DNA from 4 places in the Streptomyces sp. NPDC049687 genome. Region 1 is predicted to be linked to each of the others. Evidence: riboswitches for the same ligand, from Rfam matches in the RefSeq annotation. Region 1 holds a riboswitch; each other region holds the start of a gene.

What was found. Region 1 has a riboswitch for cyclic di-AMP ahead of ACIBVL_RS09180 (peptidase). Riboswitches for the same ligand answer to the same signal wherever they lie in the genome.
Region 2: linked by a shared signal. The riboswitch ahead of ACIBVL_RS14295 (M23 family metallopeptidase) and the one ahead of ACIBVL_RS09180 (peptidase) in region 1 are both predicted to bind cyclic di-AMP.
Region 3: linked by a shared signal. The riboswitch ahead of ACIBVL_RS19170 (transglycosylase SLT domain-containing protein) and the one ahead of ACIBVL_RS09180 (peptidase) in region 1 are both predicted to bind cyclic di-AMP.
Region 4: linked by a shared signal. The riboswitch ahead of ACIBVL_RS22135 (transglycosylase family protein) and the one ahead of ACIBVL_RS09180 (peptidase) in region 1 are both predicted to bind cyclic di-AMP.

What each region holds. Positions count from the first base shown of each region.
Region 1 is NZ_JBITLN010000002.1:899,985-904,917, reverse strand. Features, by position in the region: gene ACIBVL_RS09190 (tyrosine-protein phosphatase) at 1-573, opposite strand, end outside; gene ACIBVL_RS09185 (alpha-galactosidase) at 796-2,901, shown strand; cyclic di-AMP (ydaO/yuaA leader) riboswitch at 3,206-3,363, shown strand; partial or broken gene ACIBVL_RS09180 (peptidase) at 3,368-3,697, shown strand; gene ACIBVL_RS09175 (M23 family metallopeptidase) at 4,016-4,363, shown strand; gene ACIBVL_RS09170 (DUF6250 domain-containing protein) at 4,572-4,933, shown strand, end outside.
Region 2 is NZ_JBITLN010000003.1:927,183-932,115, forward strand. Features, by position in the region: gene ACIBVL_RS14280 (MarR family winged helix-turn-helix transcriptional regulator) at 1-114, opposite strand, end outside; gene ACIBVL_RS14285 (dihydrofolate reductase family protein) at 184-1,314, shown strand; tRNA gene ACIBVL_RS14290 (tRNA-Met) at 1,362-1,435, shown strand; cyclic di-AMP (ydaO/yuaA leader) riboswitch at 1,669-1,836, shown strand; gene ACIBVL_RS14295 (M23 family metallopeptidase) at 1,844-2,875, shown strand; gene ACIBVL_RS14300 (aldo/keto reductase) at 2,961-3,905, shown strand; gene ACIBVL_RS14305 (PrsW family intramembrane metalloprotease) at 3,917-4,933, opposite strand, start outside.
Region 3 is NZ_JBITLN010000005.1:454,679-459,611, forward strand. Features, by position in the region: gene ACIBVL_RS19160 (outer membrane lipoprotein carrier protein LolA) at 1-179, opposite strand, end outside; gene ACIBVL_RS19165 (polyprenyl synthetase family protein) at 421-1,431, opposite strand; cyclic di-AMP (ydaO/yuaA leader) riboswitch at 1,834-2,060, shown strand; gene ACIBVL_RS19170 (transglycosylase SLT domain-containing protein) at 2,064-2,546, shown strand; gene ACIBVL_RS19175 (HAD family hydrolase) at 2,569-3,393, opposite strand; gene ACIBVL_RS19180 (calcium-binding protein) at 3,680-4,774, shown strand.
Region 4 is NZ_JBITLN010000007.1:94,961-99,893, reverse strand. Features, by position in the region: gene ACIBVL_RS22150 (hypothetical protein) at 1-27, shown strand, start outside; gene ACIBVL_RS22145 (cytochrome P450) at 24-1,298, shown strand; gene ACIBVL_RS22140 (transglycosylase family protein) at 1,518-2,507, shown strand; cyclic di-AMP (ydaO/yuaA leader) riboswitch at 2,713-2,882, shown strand; gene ACIBVL_RS22135 (transglycosylase family protein) at 2,886-3,587, shown strand; gene eno (phosphopyruvate hydratase) at 3,902-4,933, shown strand, end outside.

The DNA of each region.
Region 1 (4,933 bases):
GGCGTTGGACTCCAGGTAGTCCGCGAGGATCGCCTCCTGCCGCACGCCGAGGGCGAGCAGTGTCACCGCGATGGACAGGCCGGCGCGGTCCTTGCCGGCCGCGCAGTGCATCAGGGCCGGGACGCTGTCCTCGGCGAGCGCGTGCAGCACCCGCGAATGCTCGGCCGTGCGCTGGGTGATGATCTTGCGGTAGGAGGCGATCATCCGGCCGACGGCCTTGCCGTCGCCGAGTGTCCGGCGCAGCTGCTCGATGTCGCCGTCACGGACCATCCGCCAGAACTCGGCGCCGTCCGCCGGGTCCGACAGCGGCATGTTCACATTGCGCACGCCCGGCAGCTCGACGTCCGGGCCCTCCAGCTTGTGGTCGGCCGCGTTGCGGAAGTCGAAGATCGTGTGCAGACCCAGGGAGGACAGGAACGCGGCGTCCTCGTCGGTCGCGTGCGCGAGATGGCCGCTGCGGAACAGCACACCGTGCCGCACCCGCCGCCCGTCGACGGTCGGCAGACCGCCCACGTCACGGAAATTGCGCACACCGGCCAGCTCGGGCTCGGTCGACGGGATCTGCTGCGTCACGGGGCTCCCTCCCGGGTCGGGCACCGCCGGCGCGGCTCGTGGTGGCCGACGGGACCTCCTCGACGATACGACATGGCTTCCTTGGGCAACTGGTTGTCCACAGGGGGACGAGTCCTCTCGTCTCCCCAGGTGAACGGTTTCTCCACAGACGTTGCCGGGCAGGGCGCGCGCATCCGATGATGTTGGGGCTTGATCGCACCTGTTCGAATCAGTGGGGGTTTGATGCCCGAGACCGTGAAGCCCGAGATCGCCGCGGGCGACCGCACCTGGCTCCTTTCGGGGCCGACGAGCAGCTACGCCCTCCACCTCACCGAGGCCGACGAGCTGATCCATCTGCACTGGGGGCCGAGGATCGCGCTCGCCGACGCCGAGGCCCTGGCCGCCTTCCCGCGCCAGGGCCGCGCGTCCTTCGAGGCCCCGCTGGACGGCCACGAGGAGTACCCGGCGGAGGGCGGCCCCCGCTTCGTCCGGCCCGCCCTGTCCGTGCGCACCCCCGAGCGCCGGGGCACCGAGTGGGTCTTCGAGGCGTACGAGACCGACGACGCCGGAGACCCCGAGGGCGCCGGGCTGCGCCTGCGCTTCCGGGACGGGGGACTGGCGATCACGCTGCACTACCGGATGCGGGGCGATGTCGTAGAACGCTGGACGACGCTCCTCAACGAGGGCGAGGAGCCGGTGGAACTGCTGCGCGCCGACTCCGCCACCTGGACGCTGCCCGAGCGGGACGGCTGGCGGCTGTCCCAGCTGCACGGCCGCTGGGCCGCCGAGTCGCGGCTGGTGCAGGCCCCCCTCACCTACGGCGAGAAGGTCATCGGCAGCCGCCGCGGCCACACCGGCCACCAGCATCTGCCCTGGGTCGCCCTCGACACCGACGCCACCGAGGAGCGCGGCGAGGTCTACAGCTGTGCCCTCGGCTGGTCCGGCTCCTGGCGCATCGCCGTCGCCCAACTCCCGGACGCGCGCGTGCAGATCACCGGCGGCGCCGGCTACGACGACTCGGGCCTGTTGCGCCTGGCGGCGGGGGAGTCCTTCACCACACCCCTCTTCGCAGGCCTGTGGAGCGACGGCGGCCACGGTGGCGCCAGCCGGACCTGGCACTCCTACCAGCTCGCCCACATCGTCCCGGACGCCGGGCAGGACCGGCCGGTGCTCTTCAACTCCTGGGAGGCCACCTTCTTCGACATCTCCGAGGAGCAGCAGGCGACCCTGGCCCGGCGTGCCGCCGCGATCGGCGTCGAGCTGTTCGTCGTCGACGACGGCTGGTTCGGGGCCCGCACCGGAGACCACGCCGGGCTCGGCGACTGGCGGCCCAACCCGGACCGCTTCCCGAAGGGCCTGAAGCCCCTCGCGGACTACGTGCACGCGCTGGGCATGCAGTTCGGCATCTGGGTCGAGCCCGAGATGGTCAACCCGGACAGCGAGCTGTACCGGGCCCACCCCGACTGGGTTCAGTACCAACCGGGACGAAAGCGGACGGAGTTCCGCAATCAGCTGATGTTGAACCTCGCGCGCGAGGACGTCCAGGAGTACCTCTGGCAGCAGCTCGACGGCCTCCTCTCCAGCGCCCCCATCGACTACGTGAAGTGGGACTTCAACCGCTGCTTCACCGACGCCGGCTGGCCGGACGACCCCTACCCGCAGCGCCTCTGGGTCGACCACGTGCGAGCCCTGTACGCCCTCCTGGACCGGCTGCGGGCGGCCCACCCGGGTGTCGCCTTCGAGTCCTGCTCCGGCGGCGGCGGACGGATCGACCTCGGCATCCTGAGCCGCACCGACCAGGTGTGGACCTCCGACAACACCGACCCCCTGGACCGGCTCGACATCCAGCACGGCTTCAGCCAGATCCACCCCGCCCGCGTGATGGCCGCCTGGGTCACCGACAGCCCCAACACCCAGCTGAACGGCCGGATCAGCTCGCTGCGCTTCCGCTTCGTCAGTGCCATGGCCGGTGTGCTCGGCGTCGGCGGGGATCTCTCCGAGTGGACCGAGGAGGAGCTCGCCGAGGCCCGTGAGTGGGTCGGCCTCTACAAGGAGATCCGGCCCCTGGTGCAGCACGGCGACCTGTACCGGCTGCGACCCCCGACGGGCGGCCTGAGCGCCGTCCAGTACGTCCGCGGTGACGAGACCGTCGTCCTCGCCTGGCTCCAGGCGCAGCGCTACGGCGAGCCCGTTCCCGCGCTGCGGCTGCGCGGCCTGGACCCGACAGCATCGTACGAATGCCGTGAAACGGGCGAAGTTCACCGGGGGGCGGTGCTGCTCCACCATGGGCTGAGGACCGGGCTGCGCGGCGACCTTGATGCGACGGTTATCCGACTGCGTCGCATCTGAGGTTTCTGTCCGAAATGAATCCTTAGTTCCAACTCGCTCTGCAATAAGGGATCCTGGAGAGGTGTCACGTGAGCAGCGTCATATTCGTGACCCTATGTCGTCCGTCATGTCCACGTAATCACTGGGCTTTTCCAGGGCGTTAGCCCAAAAAACGTGTGCTGGATGCACGGAGCGTCACCGGGAATTCTCACAGCGGATCAAGAGAAAGGCGTTGTCGGGGCAACCTCTGCTTGTTCCCGTGCGTCGTGGTCGCTTACGTTCCACACCAATCCGGACGGACGCCCAATCCTGCCGCCGTCCGGAATCCGCACACTCACCCGTACACGGCAGGAGCGGGGGACCCACAGGTAGAACCGCCTGTTCCGGTCCCGGAACAGGCTTGGGGTAAAGCCGCGCCTCGGCGCGGCCGGGCATCTCCAGTCCGCACCCGACAGCTCACCTCGCAGGCGCCGGAGAGGAATTCGTCATGCCCGCGAAGGGTAAGCACCGCCGCCCGAAGACCCAGCGCTTCACCCGTTCCATAGCCGTCGCCGGAACCGGTGGCGCAGCTCTCGCCCTTCCCCTCATGGGCGCCACCGGCGCTCACGCGGCCACCACGGAATCCGTTTCACAGACCGTTTCCCAGCCGGTCGCGCAGACGGTTTCCCAGTCGGTTTCGCAAAAGGCCGTCGAGGCCGCTCCGGTGACCCGGAAGACCGCCGCCGCGAAGACCTACACCGTCCGGGCCGGCGACTACCTCTCGAAGATCGCCGACGAGCAGAACGTCGGCGGCGGCTGGCAGAAGCTGTACGCGGACAACCGTGAGGCCGTCGGAGACGACCCCTCGCTGATCCACCCCGGCCTGAAGCTGTCGATCGGCAGGAAGGCCGCGTCCGGCGCCAAGTCCTCGTCCGGTTCGTCCGGTTCGCCCTCTTCTTCCTCGACCTCGTCCTCGTCGTCCTCGTCCTCGTCGTCCTCGAAGACCTCCGACTCGAAGGCGTCGTCGTCCTCGTCCTCTTCCTCTTCCTCGAAGGCGACCACCCGGGCGGCCGAGAGCGGCGCCAGTACCTCCAGCGGTTACACGCTCCCCGTGGCCGGCGCGACCGTCGGAACCGGTTACCGCGTGGCCGGCAGCATGTGGTCCAGCGGCTACCACACCGGTGTCGACTTCGTCGTCCCGACCGGCACTTCCCTCAAGGCCGTCGCCGCGGGCACGGTCGTCTCCGCCGGGTGGGGCGGCGCGTACGGCAACCAGGTCGTCATCAAGCTCAACGACGGCTACTACGCCCAGTACGCGCACCTGTCCCAGCTCTCCGTCTCGGCCGGCCAGACCGTGACCGCGGGCCAGCAGGTCGGCCTCTCCGGCGCGACCGGCAACGTGACCGGTCCGCACCTCCACTTCGAGATCCGCACCACGCCGAACTACGGCTCCGACGTGGACCCGGTCGCCTACCTCCGCTCCCACGGCGTCGCCGTCGGCTGACCCCGCCGACGACGACCTCCGTCCCCCACGCCTGACACGCGGCCGAAGGCCGGACCCCGATCCCCGGGTCCGGCCTTCGGTGTGTCCGGATGCCGCCACTTCGCCCCGTCGACAGACGGGACGGAAGAGCGACATAGTGATTCCCGATCAGGGAGCAAGCGCTTTCTGCAGAGGCTGTCCACGAGCGGGAGTGAAGGAGTCGATCGACATGACGACCAGGCGCAGAGCACTCGGAGCCCTCGCCGCAGGCGCCGCCCTGGCCGCCCTCGCCCCCGCCGGGGCGGCCGGTGCCTCGCCCCGGCATCGCAGGCTCGTCGCCCACGACGACTTCCGCCGCGGCCTGCGCCAGTGGGTCGTGGAGCTGGAGAACGGCGGGACCGTCACGGCCTCCCGGGGGATCCTGGAGGTCGATGTGCCCGCCGGGGCGACCGTCTGGTTCAAGCGGTCGCTCCAAGGGCCGTACGTCCTCGAATACGTCGCCACGCCCGTCTCCGCGGGCGGGGTCAACGACCGCGTCTCCGACCTCAACAACTTCTGGAACGCCGTAGACGTCCGCTCCCCTGACGACCT
Region 2 (4,933 bases), on a different contig from region 1:
CATGCCGGCCTCCTGCTGGAGTTGCCGGTCGATCGCGTCCTCCACGAGGAGGTAGCCGGCGACGTACGCGCGCCAGGCGCGCTGCTCCTCGGGAGTGAGCCAGCGGGTCGTCATGCGCCCAGTGTAGGTTGTTTCAAACTTGAACCAAGAACCCCCGTCGTCATCCCCGAGAGAGCCGCGTCGATGCCGTACCCGTACGTCCTCCTGTCCGCCGCCGTCTCCCTCGACGGCTACCTGGACGACACCACCCCCGAACGTCTGCTCCTCTCCAGCCCCGCCGACTTCGACCGCGTCGACGAGGTACGGGCCTCCGTCGACGCGATCCTCATCGGCGCCGGCACCATCCGTGCCGACAACCCCCGCCTGCTGGTGAACTCCGCCGCCCGCCGCGCCGCCCGCGTCGCGGTCGGACAGCCGCCGTACCCCCTCAAGGTCACCGTCAGCGGCTCCGGCGACCTCGACCCGGCCGCGAACTTCTGGCACACCGGCGGCGACAAGGTCGTCCTCACGACGGAGAAGGGCGCCGAGCGGGCCCGCGCCATCGGCATCGCCGCGGACGTCGTCCCCCTCGGCCCCGAGCTGGACTGGCGTCGGCTCCTCGAACACCTCCACGACGGGTACGGCGTCCGCCGGCTGATGGTCGAGGGCGGCGGCACGATCCACACCCAGCTGCTCCAGCAGGGCCTCGCCGACGAACTCCAGCTCGTCCTCGCCCCCCTCCTCGTCGGCGACCCGGACGCGCCCCGGCTCTTCGGCCCCGGCGCCTACCAGGGCGGACGGCTGCGCCTGACCGAGACCCGGCGGATCGAGGACGTGGTCCTCATGCGCTACGAGCCCACCGCACCCGGCACCGGCCCGCTCCCCGCCGCCGCCGACCGCCGCTGGCTGGCCCTGGCCTGCGAGCTCGCCGCCCTGTGCCCGCCCTCGCGGACCGCCTTCAGTGTCGGCGCGGTGATTGTGGCCGCCGACGGGACGGAACTGGCGCGCGGCCACTCCCGCGAGGCCGGCGACCCGGTCGTCCACGCCGAGGAGGCCGCCCTCGCGAAACTCGACCCCGCCGACCCCCGCCTGGCCGGCGCCACCGTCTACAGCAGCCTGGAGCCCTGCGCCCGCCGCTCCTCCCGTCCCCGCCCCTGCGCCCGCCTCATCCTCGACGCAGGCGTGCGCCGGGTGGTCACCGCCTGGCAGGAGCCGGACACCTTCGTGACGGCCGCCGACGGCAACGGTCTCCTGACCGCCGAGGGTGCCGGCGTGGTGGTCCTCCCGGAGTACGCGGAGCAGGCGCAGGAGCCGAACCGGCACCTGCTCGGATAACCGATGTGCTTTCCGTCCCGCTGATGGCGTACAGTGGTGTTCACCGACGCGGGGTGGAGCAGCTCGGTAGCTCGCTGGGCTCATAACCCAGAGGTCGCAGGTTCAAATCCTGTCCCCGCTACTGAAGGCCGAGAGGCGGAATCCATAAGGGTTCCGCCCCTCGGTTTTTTCTTGTCCGGTGACTGTGCCTCTGCTGTGGACTCGTCCAACTCGCCCGTTTTTCACCGCTCTTGGCGGCGAAAGTCCAGGCCAAAAATGTTGTTGATCAAGCAGAAGAGCTTGGAAAGCCGCCCCCGGGTCTATTAACGTTCGATAACGCAGCGCGGTCGTCCCAGCCGTCACAAGAGTCGGCTCCGTGCGCACGCGCCGAATCCCGCAAGGGAACCGGGGAACCACCACCTTGGGGTGAATCACGCGGAAGCCGCCGTGAACTCGCAGAGTCACGAACGGTTTACGCGCGTAGGAGACCTTCCCGCTCCGAACCCGTCAGCTAACCCGGTAGGCGACGGAAGGAAAGGAGTGCGCCCGCGTGGCGTCCAACCGGCCTGCCCCAGAAGCCCCGTTCGTACCGAGCCGGCACTCCTCCGAGACCTTCGGCTACGGCAGCTACCGCACCGACGAGGGCCCCTGGGAGGAATGGAACCCCACCGAGGAGTCCATTCGTCCGGTCCGGGGCAAGCACCGGGTCGCCAAGCAGCGCGGCGGCGGGTTCGCCCGCAGCTCCACGGTCCTCGGCGTCGGCGTGATCGCCGCCGTCAGCGCGGGCGGCATGGCCAGCGCCAACACCGGCAAGGCCCCGGTCTCCCTCTCCATGCCCGACCTGCCGGGCGTGGGTTCCCTCATCTCCGACGACGACCCCGCCCAGGACACCGCGCCGGCCCTCGTCAGTCTCGGCACCGAGGCCGACTCCGGTGACCAGAGCACGGCCGACGCCGGTGAGGCGCTGCGCAGCCGGATCATGGCGCAGGCCGAGTCGCAGCAGACCCAGGTCGCCTCCAAGGCCCAGGCCCTCGCCGAGGCCGCCGCGGCCAAGGCGGAGGCCGCCGCCGTGGCCAAGGCCGAGGAGGAGGCGGAGGCCAAGGCCGCCGCCGCGAAGGAGAAGGCCGCGCAGGCCGCCAAGGAGAAGGCCGAGGCCGCGCGCCTGGCCGAGCTGGCCAAGCAGTACACGCTGCCGACCTCCTCGTACACCATCACCTCGACCTTCGGTCAGGCCGGCTCCCTCTGGTCCTCCGGCTACCACACCGGCCTGGACTTCGCCGCACCCACCGGCACCCTCATCAAGGCCGTCCACAGCGGCACCATCACCGAGGCGGGCTGGGCCGGCTCCTACGGCTACCGCACCATCCTCACCCTGGACGACGGCACCGAGCTGTGGTTCTGCCACCAGTCGTCGATCAGCGTCAGCGTCGGCCAGAAGGTCGCCACCGGTGATGTGATCGGCCGCGTGGGCGCCACCGGCAACGTGACCGGCGCGCACCTCCACCTCGAGGTCCACCCCGGCGGCAGCGCCACCGGCATCGACCCGATGGCCTGGCTGCGCAGCAAGGGCCTCAATCCCTGAGAGACCCCGTCGGAGCGGTTCCGTTCACAGCTTCTTCGTGCAAGCTCCGGAATGGGCCGCTGCGAGGCCGTTGTTGACGTAGGACATGACTTCTCTGCGCAAGCTCGGCTCCTCCGACCTCGAGGTCTTCCCCCTGTCCCTCGGCGGCAACGTCTTCGGCTGGACCGCCGACGAGACGGCATCCTTCGCCGTCCTCGACGCCTACGCGGCCGCCGGCGGCAACTTCGTCGACACCGCCGACTCCTACTCCTCGTGGGTCGAGGGCAACAGCGGCGGCGAGTCCGAGACCCTCATCGGCAGGTGGCTGAAGAAGAGCGGCAACCGCGACGACGTCGTCATCGCCACCAAGGTCAGCCAGCACCCCGACTTCCCGGGCCTGACCGCCGCCAACATCAAGGCGGCCGCCGACGCCTCACTCCGCCGCCTCGGCACGGACCGCATCGACCTGTACTACACCCACTTCGACAAGCCCGAGGTGCCGGTCGAGGAGATCATCGGCGCCCTCGACGAACTGGTGAGGGCGGGCAAGGTGCGGCACATCGCCGCCTCCAACATCTCGCCCGAACGCCTCCAGGAGTCCCTGCAGTTCTCCGACCGCGAGGGCCTGGCCCGCTACGTCGCCCTCCAGCCGCACTACAACCTGGTCTCCCGCGACACCTACGAGGGCCCCCTCCAGGAGCTCGCCGCCCGCGCCGGGCTCGCCGCGGTCCCCTACTCCGCTCTCGCCTCCGGCTTCCTCACCGGCAAGTACCGGCCCGGTACGACGGTGCGGAGCCCGCGGTCCCCGGGCGCCGCCAAGCACCTCGAATCCGAGCGGGGCCGGCAGGTCCTCACCGCCCTGGACGAGATCGCCCGGGCCCACGACACCGAGGTCGCCACGGTCGCCCTGGCCTGGCTCGCCGCCCAGCCGACGGTGGCCGCGCCGATCGCCTCCGCGCGCACGGTCGACCAGCTGCCGGCCCTGCTGGGGGTGGCGGAGCTGGAGCTGACGGAGGAGGAGACCGGGAGGCTGACGCGGGCCTCGGCCTGAGCCACCCCCGGCTACCCCTGGTAGGGGTTGGCGACGGGATACGACCCCGCGGGATACCCGTAGCCGTAGCCGTACGCCTGCCCCGCCGGGTACGCGTACCCGGGGGCGTGCCCCTGGCCGTGCCCCTGGCCGTGCCCCTGGCCGTACCCGTAGCCCCCGTAGACCGGCCAGGGCCCGGCGGGCACCGCCACCCGTAGCGGCGGAGCCGTCATCCGGGCGGCGTGATCCAGCGCGGGCCGGGCGACGTCCTTGCGCCGCCACAGCTCGTTCAGCAACTCCCGCTCCCGTACGACGAAGTCGGCGCTCGCCCGCCCGCTGCGCCCCCGGTGCCGCAGGAACGCCAGGGAGGTCGCGTAGGCCTCGTACTCGGCCACCGCTCGCGCCGCCGGGCGGCCCAGATGCCGTTTGGCGTACTCACGGGCCAGCCGTCGGGCCCGCATCGAGCCGAGCGCGTACGGCTCGGCCGGGGTGACCCAGCCGGCGGCCGCGTAGGCGGGCAGCTCCTCGCGGACCGTGCGCAGCTCACGCTGCCTGGTCCACACCACCAGCCAGGTCAGCAGCCCGAACGCGGGCACCATGAACGCCGCGTACACCGCGAAGAACCCGAACTCGCCGAAGGTCGAGGAGCCGTTCCACAGGGCGTGCATGCCCATCGCGAGGAGCAGCCCGCACAGCGGGACCAGGACGCGCCGCACGTGCTGGTGGTCGCCGGCGCGCGCGGCGAAACCGAAGCCGAGGCCGGTCAGGACGGTGAACAGGGGGTGCGCGAACGGCGACATGATGACGCGCACGAAGAAGGTCGCGACGGTGACGGAGGCGATGCCGCTGTCCCCGGTGAGCTGGTCGGTGCCGAACGCGGTGCCGAGGTACAGGATGTTCTCGGTGAAGGCGAAGCCGGTGGCGGTGATCCCGGCGATGACCACCCCGTCGACGAGCCCGGTGAAGTCCCGTCTGCGGAAGAGGAAGACGAGGAGGATCGCGGCGGCCTTGGCGGACTCCTCGACGATGGGCGCTATGACGGTCGCCCC
Region 3 (4,933 bases), on a different contig from region 1:
GTGATCTTCGGCAGGTCGGGGTCGCCCGCGTCGGCGAGCGCCGGGACCAGGCCTATCGTCGCCGCGGCGACTCCGATCACGGTGACCGGGACGACGTACCGCACGGCCTTGCGCCGCCCGACGCGCAGGTCGTCCGTCTCCCCGGCGCTCAGGCTGTCGTCGGATGCGTTCGGTGCCATGTGTGCCTTACCTCCGTCGTCGGCGGCGGCTGGTCAGCTCGCGTTGAACGTCCCCACCCGGTGCCGCCATTCTCACCCGAATCGGTGAGGAGTGGTGTTTTCCGTGGTTCCCATCTGACCAAATGACACACGACGAAGCGTCACCCCACGGACTCAACTCCGCGTACGCCTGCGGTATGACATGGAGTTCCGACAGCCCCCTGCGACCCGTAGGGGTAGCCCAGGGTCCGTCCCCCCGGGCTCAGCCGGCGCGGTGGACCACCGCGTCGCAGAGCCCCATCAGCGCGGCCTTCGCGTCGCACTCCGCGAGGGGCGCCAGCGCGGCCCGCGCCTCCTCGGCGTAGCGGACGGTGTCCCGGCGGGCCTGTTCCAGCGCCGGGTGGGTGCGCAGCGCGGCCACCGCTTCGGCGAGCCTCGCGTCGTCGCTGAGGTCGGAGTCGAGAAGCTCGCACAGGGCGACGTCCTCGGGCAGCGACTGCTGGGCCGCGCGCTCCCGCAGCCGCAGCACCGGCAGGGTGGGGACGCCCTCGCGCAGGTCCGTGCCGGGCGTCTTGCCCGACTCGTGGGAGTCGGAGGCGATGTCGAGGACGTCGTCGGCCAGCTGGAAGGCGACGCCCAGCCGCTCCCCGTACTGGGTCAGCACGTCCACCACCGTCTCGTCGGCGCCCGACATCATCGCGCCGAAGCGGCACGACACCGCCACCAGGGAGCCGGTCTTGCCGCCGAGGACGTCGAGGTAGTGCTCGACCGGGTCGCGGCCGTCGACCGGGCCCGCCGTCTCCAGGATCTGACCGGTGACCAGCCGCTCGAACGCCTCCGCCTGCACCCGCACCGCCTCCGGGCCGAGGTCGGCCAGGATGTGCGAGGCGCGCGCGAAGAGGAAGTCGCCGGTGAGGACGGCGAGCGAGTTTCCCCAGCGGGCGTTCGCGCTGGGCACCCCGCGCCGCACGGCCGCCTCGTCCATCACGTCGTCGTGGTACAGGGTCGCCAGATGGGTGAGCTCCACCACGACGGCCGACGGGACGACCCCGGGCGCGTACGGGTCACCGAACCGCGCCGCGAGCATCACCAGCAGCGGGCGGAACCGCTTCCCGCCGGCCCGCAGCAGGTGCTGGGCCGCCTCGGTGATGAACGGCACCTCACTCTTGGTGGCCTCGAGCAAGCCTTCCTCGACAGCCGCCAATCCGGCCTGGACATCGGCTTCCAGAGCCTGGTCCCGCACGCTCAGCCCGAACGGCTCGACGACGGTCACGAGGTGTCTCCTGTCTGCTGGTGTCTACTGCCGACTACGCGGTTTGTCGATAGGTCTCTGCGCTCACTCAAGTCAGCGTATCCGGTCATGTTTCGATCACCGCCAGCCCCCACGGTTACAGCCGGGCCTGTAACCGGGTGCCTTCTCACTGACACCCCCTTAATAACCCGTTGAGGTTATTGCCCGATTAGCACCTCTTGTGAATGCCGGTGAATTGGCTCACTCCCCCGAAAGGCGGGTTCCCCTTCACCGCGCTCCGATTCCTCGCGCCATGCAAGCGAGTTGAGGCTTTGCAACAACAAAGGATCAAGCGCCTCATAGGCCATAGATCAAGGTCAATAGGGCTTAACCGTGCATCCGCCACTTGTTCCGGACATGTGCTCTCGCATACGTTCCCGGCCTGTCGGGCGGACGCCGAATCCTGCCACCGCCCGCACACCCACCGAGAACACCACGGCAGGAGCGGGGGAACCAGGTAAGTCGCCGCACCGGACGACCCTGGACATGTTTCTGGACATGCCCAGGACATACCGGGACGGCTCGGGGTGAAGTCGCGTCCAGGAGGGCGCGGCCGGGCAGCTCCCGCCCGAACCCGACAGCTCACCTCGCAGGCGACGGAGAGGAACTTCGCCATGCCTGCTGCCGCTCAGCCCCGCCGCACCCACCGTGCCCGCCTTGCCCGCAAGCTCGCCGTCGCCGCCACCGGCGTCACCGTGCTCGCCCTCCCGCTCATCGGGGCGACCACCGCCTCCGCCGCGACCCCGGCCGTCGCCACCGCCACCAGCCTCGGCTACGCCAACAACCTCGACGGCTGGATCCGGGCGTCCCTCCAGGTCATGGCGCAGCACGGGATCCCGGGCACCTACAACGGCATCTACCGCAACGTCATCAGGGAGTCCTCGGGCAACCCGGCCGCGATCAACCTCTGGGACTCCAACGCGGCCGCCGGCACCCCGTCCAAGGGCCTGCTGCAGATCATCGACCCGACCTTCAACGCGTACCACGTGTCCGGCACGTCGTGGGACCCGTTCGACCCGGTCGCGAACCTCACCGCCTCCTGCAACTACGCGGCCGCCCGGTACGGCTCGATCGACAACGTGTTCGGCGCGTACTGATCCCCGTCCCCTGCCGGGGTTGTCACGGATAGAGACGTTCGAGGACGATGGCCACGCCGTCGTCCTCGTTCGACGTCGTCACCTCGTCGGCCACCGCCTTGAGCTCCGGATGGGCGTTGGCCATCGCGACCCCGCGGGCGGCCCAGTCGAACATGGGGATGTCGTTGGGCATGTCCCCGAAGGCGAGGGTGTCCTCGGGCCTGAGGCCCAGATGCTCGGCGGCCAGCGCCAGCCCCGTCGCCTTGGTGATCCCGCACGGCTGGAGCTCCACCGTGCCCGGCCCCGACATGGTGACCGTGGCGAGCGAACCGACCACCGCTCGGGCCGTCACCGCCAACTCGTCGTCCGACAGGGTGGGATGGCGCAGCAGCACCTTGCTGATCGGCTCGCACCACAGGTCGTCGCGCCGCTCCACGCGCAGGGCCGGCAGGGTGGGGTGCGGCATGCGGTAGCCCGGCTCGATGAGCGTCAGCCCGTCGACGCCGTCCTGGTCGACGGCCGCGTAGACCAGGCCGACCTCGGCCTCGATCTTCTCGAGAGCGGTCTCCGCGAGTTCCCGGTCCAGGGTGACCGACCACAGCAGACGGTCCGCGCCGACGTCGTACAACTGCGCGCCCTGCCCGCACACCGCGAGCCCCCTGCTGTGCAGGCGGTCGAGCAAGGGGCGTACGCGGGGCGCCGGCCGGCCCGTCACGACCAGGTGGCGTGCGCCGGCGGCCGCCACCCGCGCGAGCGCGTCGAGCGACCGGTCGGAGAACGTGTCGTCGCCGCGCAGCAGCGTTCCGTCCAGGTCGGTGGCGATGAGGGAGTACGCGGTGCGCTCGGCATATGCGGTGGGTGCGGCCATGATCAGAGAATACGGATCCCGCACCCGCCGGACTCGACGCGCACCGGACCAGGTCGGAGTCCGGTCCTCTTGTGTCAACTCCCCTTCCTTTGTTGACCGATAGCGGGAGTTATCGCGGGAGTTCCCAGGGGTCGAAGCGGTCGGCCACCGCGTCCCGGAGCACGCCCCGGCATCCTCTGAGACAGGGCGGCCACCGAAAGGATGAAAATCCTTTCGTCATGCCGGCTCGGGGGTCGGCCCTGGAAGGGATAACGCGTCACCCCACGACGCCGCCCTTGGAGCAGCCATGCCGGAGAATCGTCACAGAACCCGCCTGACTGCTCTGACCTGCGGTATCACCGTTCTCGGGGCGAGCGTCCTGACCGGGACGGGGACGTCGCGGGCCGTCGCGCAGGCGCCGACCTGTTTCGGGCGGCCGGCGACGACCACGGGCACCACCGGGACGCCCGGCCCTGACGTGATCATCGGCACCCCGGGCGCAGACGTCCTCGACGGCCTCGGCGGCAACGACCTGATCTGCGGTCTCGGCGGGGACGACCGTCTCGTCGGCGGTCCGGGCAACGACTCCCTCGACGGCGGCGACGGCGACGACGCCCTGGACGGCGACACCTACCGCACGACCGGGCCCGCCCTCGGTCTCACCGGCGAGGACCGGCTGTTCGGCGGCGCCGGGAGCGACAGCCTGGTCGGCGACAACCACGCGCAGCAGGGCACCGCCACCGGCGCCTCGGCCGACTTCCTCTCCGGCGGCCCCGACGACGACACCCTGATCGGTGACGGCAGGGGCGACATCGCCTCCGGCGGCGCGAACGACCTGCTCCAGGGCGACGACGGCGACGACGGCCTCATCGGGGACTCCGTGGGCTTCTACGACGTCTCGGGGGCCGGCGACGACATCCTCCTGGAGGGTCCCGGGCCCTTCGGCGACGCGACCGGCGACAGCATCTCGATCCTGGGCGACGCGAGCGGCGCCGGCGGCGACGACGTCCTGGACCTCGGCGCGGACGGCGGCACGATCGCGACCGGCGACCACTCCGCCGCCTGGGGCACCGCCACCGGCTCCGGCGACGACCGGATCACCGGGGGCGAGTCGGGCGAGTTCCTCCTGGTCGGCGACAGCTCCCTGGGCGACTCCACCGGGGCGACCGCCGGACGTGACGTCATCCAGGGGCGCGGCGGCGACGACCAGCTGTTCGGCGACAACGTCGACCAGAACGGCCAGAGCGTCCCCGGCGCCGGCGGCTCCGACTCCCTCCACGCGGGCGCCGGTGACGACGTCCTCCGGGGCGGACCCGCCCCCGACTTCCTCAACGGCAGCAGCGGCACGGACGACTGCGACGGTGAGGCGGGGTTCGACATCGAGATCGCCTGCGAGATCTGAACCGCCGACGACTGAGCGATCCGACCGGCGAAACGGCTTTCTCCCGCATCGCCGGGTTAAGACCGGTTAAAGGCCTCTGCACCGATTGGCAACAACATGCTCCGCTACCTACCGCACGCCCGGTCTGGGGCGGTACCGTCCCTGTGTCCAGGGGGGACT
Region 4 (4,933 bases), on a different contig from region 1:
GAAAACCCGGCTACCGTCGAGGAGTGACCAGCAACCCCACCCCACCCGGCACTGCCCCCGACCTCTTCACCTGGGAGTTCGCGACCAACCCCTACCCCGCCTACGCCTGGCTCCGCGAGCATGCCCCGGTGCGCAGGACGCGGCTGCCCAGTGGGGTGGAGGCGTGGCTGGTCACCCGCTACACCGACGCGAAACAGGCCCTCGCCGACCAGCGGCTCTCCAAGAACCCCGCGCATCACGACGAGCCCGCCCACGCCAAGGGCAAGACCGGCATCCCCGGCGAGCGCAAGGCCGAGTTGATGACGCATCTGCTCAACATCGATCCGCCGGACCACACCAGGCTCCGTCGGCTTGTCAGCAAGGCGTTCACGCCGCGCAGGGTCGCCGAGTTCGCGCCCCGGGTGCAGGAGTTGACGGACCACCTCATCGACCGGTTCGCGGGCGAGGGCGAGGCGGACCTCATCCACGACTTCGCCTTCCCCCTCCCCATCTACGCCATCTGCGACCTCCTCGGTGTCCCCCGCGAGGACCAGGACGAATTCCGGGACTGGGCGGGCATGATGATCCGGCACGGGGGAGGGCCGAGGGGCGGGGTCGCGCGGTCCGTGAAGAAGATGCGCGGTTATCTGCTGGAGCTCATCCATCGCAAGCGCGCGGAACTCCCTCAACACCCCGCCCCCGGTGAGGACCTCATCTCCGGTCTCATCCGCGCCTCGGACCACGGCGAGCACCTCACCGAGAACGAAGCCGCCGCCATGGCCTTCATCCTTCTGTTCGCCGGCTTCGAGACGACCGTCAATCTGATCGGCAACGGCACCTATGCCCTCCTCACCCACCCCGGTCAGCGCAATCGGCTCCAGCAGGCCCTGGCAGCGGGCGACCGCGGCCTCCTGGAGACCGGCGTGGAGGAACTCCTCCGCTATGACGGCCCCGTCGAACTCGCCACCTGGCGCTTCGCGACCCGGCCGCTCACCATCGGCGGGCAGCACATCGCCCAGGGCGACCCCGTCCTCGTCGTCCTCGCCGCCGCCGACCGCGACCCCGCACGTTTCGCCGACCCCGACACCCTCGACCTCTCCCGCCGCGACAACCAGCACCTCGGCTACGGCCACGGCATCCACTACTGTCTCGGCGCCCCCCTCGCCCGTCTGGAGGGCCAGACCGCCCTCGCCACCCTCCTCACCCGCCTCCCCGACCTCCGACTCGCCGCCGATCCGGCGGAGTTGAGGTGGCGCGGCGGGCTCATCATGCGCGGACTGCGCACACTGCCCGTGGAGTTCGCTCCAGCCCGTAGCTGATCGATCGCCGACCGATACCTGACGGTATGTCAGTCGAACTGTGACCATCCGGCGGAGTAAAGGTGACCGATCCTCAAGCCTGTGATCTTCACGTGATCTGCGCGGCATTAACTTGTGACAAGTGATCGTCTGCCGATACGTTCACTCGTCAGCGCGGCGAACCCGTGTGCTCGCACCGCCCGCCGCGCCGGTTGCTGCTGTCCAGAGAAAGGCCCCCGCATGCTCTCCGGGAACGGTCGTCACCGTCGCCCCCGCCAGGCCCCGGCGCTCCTCGTCGCGGCCGGAGTGACCGGCTCGGCCATCGCCATCCCGCTGTTCGCCGCGGGCGGCGCGAGCGCTGCCGACGGCACGGTGTGGGACAAGGTGGCGCAGTGCGAGACCGGCGGCTCCTGGAGTGCCGACGAGGGTGACGGCGAGTACGGCGGCCTGAGCCTCACGCAGAAGGAATGGGAGACGTACGGCGGACTCGACTATGCCGCGAGCCCCGATCTGGCCAGCCGTAACCAGCAGATAGCCGTCGCCCAGAAGCTCCTCGAGAAGGAGGGCGTCGGCGCCTGGGGCACCTGCGGGCTGACGTCCGGACTCACCAAGGAGAACGGCGCGCTGGACGTCGACACCGGAGTGGCGGACGGCGAGTCCGACTCGTCCGTGTCATCCGGATTGTCCGACCTTTCCAAGGGGGCGTCCTCCGACTCCGGCAGCTCGAGCGGATCCGGTGCCTCCGACGGCTCGGACGCCGGCACCTCCGACTCGCCAGGGAATGCGCCGAGTTCATCCCCCGAGTCCACTTCGTCCCCTTCCTCCTCGGCTGCGAACGAGTCCGGCAAATCGGACTCCTCCACCGGCGACCAGGGGAGTGCGGGGCCGAAGGACGTCTCGCCCACGGTAATCCCAGAAGTGGATGACTCGGACAATTCCGCCCAGGGTGAGGGTTCTTGGAGCCTCGTCGACACCGGCTCCCTCGGCTCGGGCCGTCATCGCGGCGCCACCGCCGACGAGACCCTGGCGGCGGACACCTCCACCACCTCCTCCGGCCGTCACGCGGTGAGCACCTACACGGTGCAGGAGGGCGACACGCTCGCCTCCATCGCCGACTCCCTTGACCTCGACGGCGGATGGCGCGCGCTCTACGCCGAGAACAGGGACCTCATCGGCGCCGATCCGAGCGCCATCGTCCCCGGTCAGACCCTCGACACAGGCATCCAATAGGGCGGGAACACGCCGAAAACGGCCAGGAGTTCACGCCCCATTTCGCGCCGAATGTCCGGTTTGGCGAAAGTGTGGGATGAGTCTCAGAAGCCCTGATCGTCTTTGAAATTCGGCGGATCGCGTGTCTACGGTCAGGACCGCTCGGCAATCCGAGCCCCGGCCGTCGCAACGCCGAATCCTGCCAGCGGCAGCCCGGGAACAGTCGTCGCGTCAAGCGCCGTAGGCAGGAGCGGGGGACCCAAGGTAAGTGCCGGGCCCGGTGGTTGACCGCCGGAACCGGCTCGGGGTGAAGCCGCGCACCGTGAGGTGTGCGGCCGGGCAACTCAACCGGCCCGAACCCGACAGCTCACCTCGCAGGCGTCGGTGAGGGGATCCACCATGCTGTTTTCCGGCAAGGGCAAGCACCGTCGTCCGTCCAAGGCCACCCGGGCCGCCGCGCTCGCCGGTGTCACCGGTGTCGCCATCGCCGCCCCGCTGATGGCGGCCGGCAACGCCTCCGCCGCCACCGCCTCCGAGTGGGACGCGGTCGCCCAGTGCGAGTCCGGCGGCAACTGGTCCATCAACACCGGCAACGGCTACTACGGCGGCCTCCAGTTCTCCGCCTCCACCTGGGCCGCGTACGGCGGCACCCAGTACGCCGCCCAGGCCAACCAGGCCAGCAAGTCGCAGCAGATCGCCGTCGCCGAGAAGGTCCTCGCCTCCCAGGGCAAGGGCGCCTGGCCGGTCTGCGGCAAGGGTCTGTCCAGCGCCTCCTACGACGGCGGCAGCGCCTCGTCGGGCTCCGGCGGCTCCTCCTCGTCGAGCAGCGGCACCACCACGCGTTCGACCGAGCAGCAGGGCGCCTCCCGCTCCGCCGAGCGCCCGGCCGCCCCCAAGAGCCAGAAGACGGTCACCACTCCGACCGGCAAGAAGGTCAAGAAGGGTGACGGCGAGTACAAGGTCGTCAAGGGCGACACCCTCAGCTCCATCGCCGAGAAGCACGACGTCAAGGGCGGCTGGCAGAAGCTGTTCCAGCTGAACAAGGACATCGTCGAGGTCGCCGACCTCATCTACCCGGGCCAGCAACTGCACCTGAAGTGACACCCTGCTCCCAGCGAGGCCACAGCACCCCCACAGGTCGGCCCCGCACACTGAAGACCTCGTGAGGGACACCCCCCCCGTCCCCACGAGCTCCCCGCCCCGGTGCGTGTTCCCCCGTACGCACCGGGGCGGGGTTTTCTTTGCCCTCTGTTCGCCGGCTCTCCCTGGACGGTCTTTGTTCCGGCCAGAAACAATGTGTACCGTCTGTCTGTCCACGGGACGGTCGGTCGGCTGCCGACGCCCCGAAGACGGTTAGGCTCTAGTCGCAAGGCCCACGTGGCCCCGCACAACCAGCGTCACATCCCAAGAAGGAGATGCTCGTGCCGTCCATCGACGTCGTCGTAGCCCGGGAAATCCTGGACTCCCGAGGCAACCCCACGGTCGAGGTCGAGGTCGGCCTCGACGACGGCAGCACGGGTCGTGCCGCCGTCCCGTCCGGCGCCTCCACGGGCGCCTTCGAGGCCATCGAGCTCCGCGACGGTGACCCCAACCGCTACCAGGGCAAGGGTGTCGAGAAGGCCGTCCTCGCCGTCATCGAGCAGATCGGCCCGGAGCTGGTCGGCTACGACGCCACCGAGCAGCGCCTGATCGACCAGGCCATGTTCGACCTGGACGCCACCGACAACAAGGGCTCCCTCGGCGCCAACGCCATCCTCGGCGTCTCCCTCGCCGTCGCCCACGCCGCCTCCGAGGCCAGCGACCTCCCGCTCTTCCGCTACCTGGGCGGCCCCAACGCGCACCTGCTGCCGGTGCCGATGATGAACATCCTGAACGGCGGCTCGCACGCCGACTCCAACGTGGACATCCAGGAGTTCATGATCGCCCCGATCGGCGCGGAGTCCTTCTCCGAGGCGCTGCGCTGGGGCACCGAGGTCTACCACACCCTCAAGAAGGTGCTGAAGGGCCGCGGCCTGTCCACCGGCCTCGGCGACGAGGGCGGCTTCGCCCCGAACCTCGGCTCCAACCGTGAGGCCCTCGACCTCATCCTCGAGGCCGTCAAGGAAGCCGGCTACGCGCCCGGCGAGCAGATCGCCCTGGCGCTCGACGTCGCCGCCTCCGAGTTCTACAAGGACGGCAAGTACCTCTTCGAGGGCAAGGAGCGCTCCGCCGCCGAGATGACGGAGTACTACGAGGAGCTCGTGGCGGCCTATCCGCTCGTCTCCATCGAGGACCCGCTGTTCGAGGACGACTGGGCCGGCTGGAAGGTCATCACCGACAAGCTCGGCGACAAGGTCCAGCTCGTCGGCGACGACCTGTTCGTCACCAACCCCGAGCGCCTCGCCCGCGGCATCGAGGAGGGCACCGCCAACGCCCTGCTCGTCAAGGTCAACCAGATCGGCTCGCTG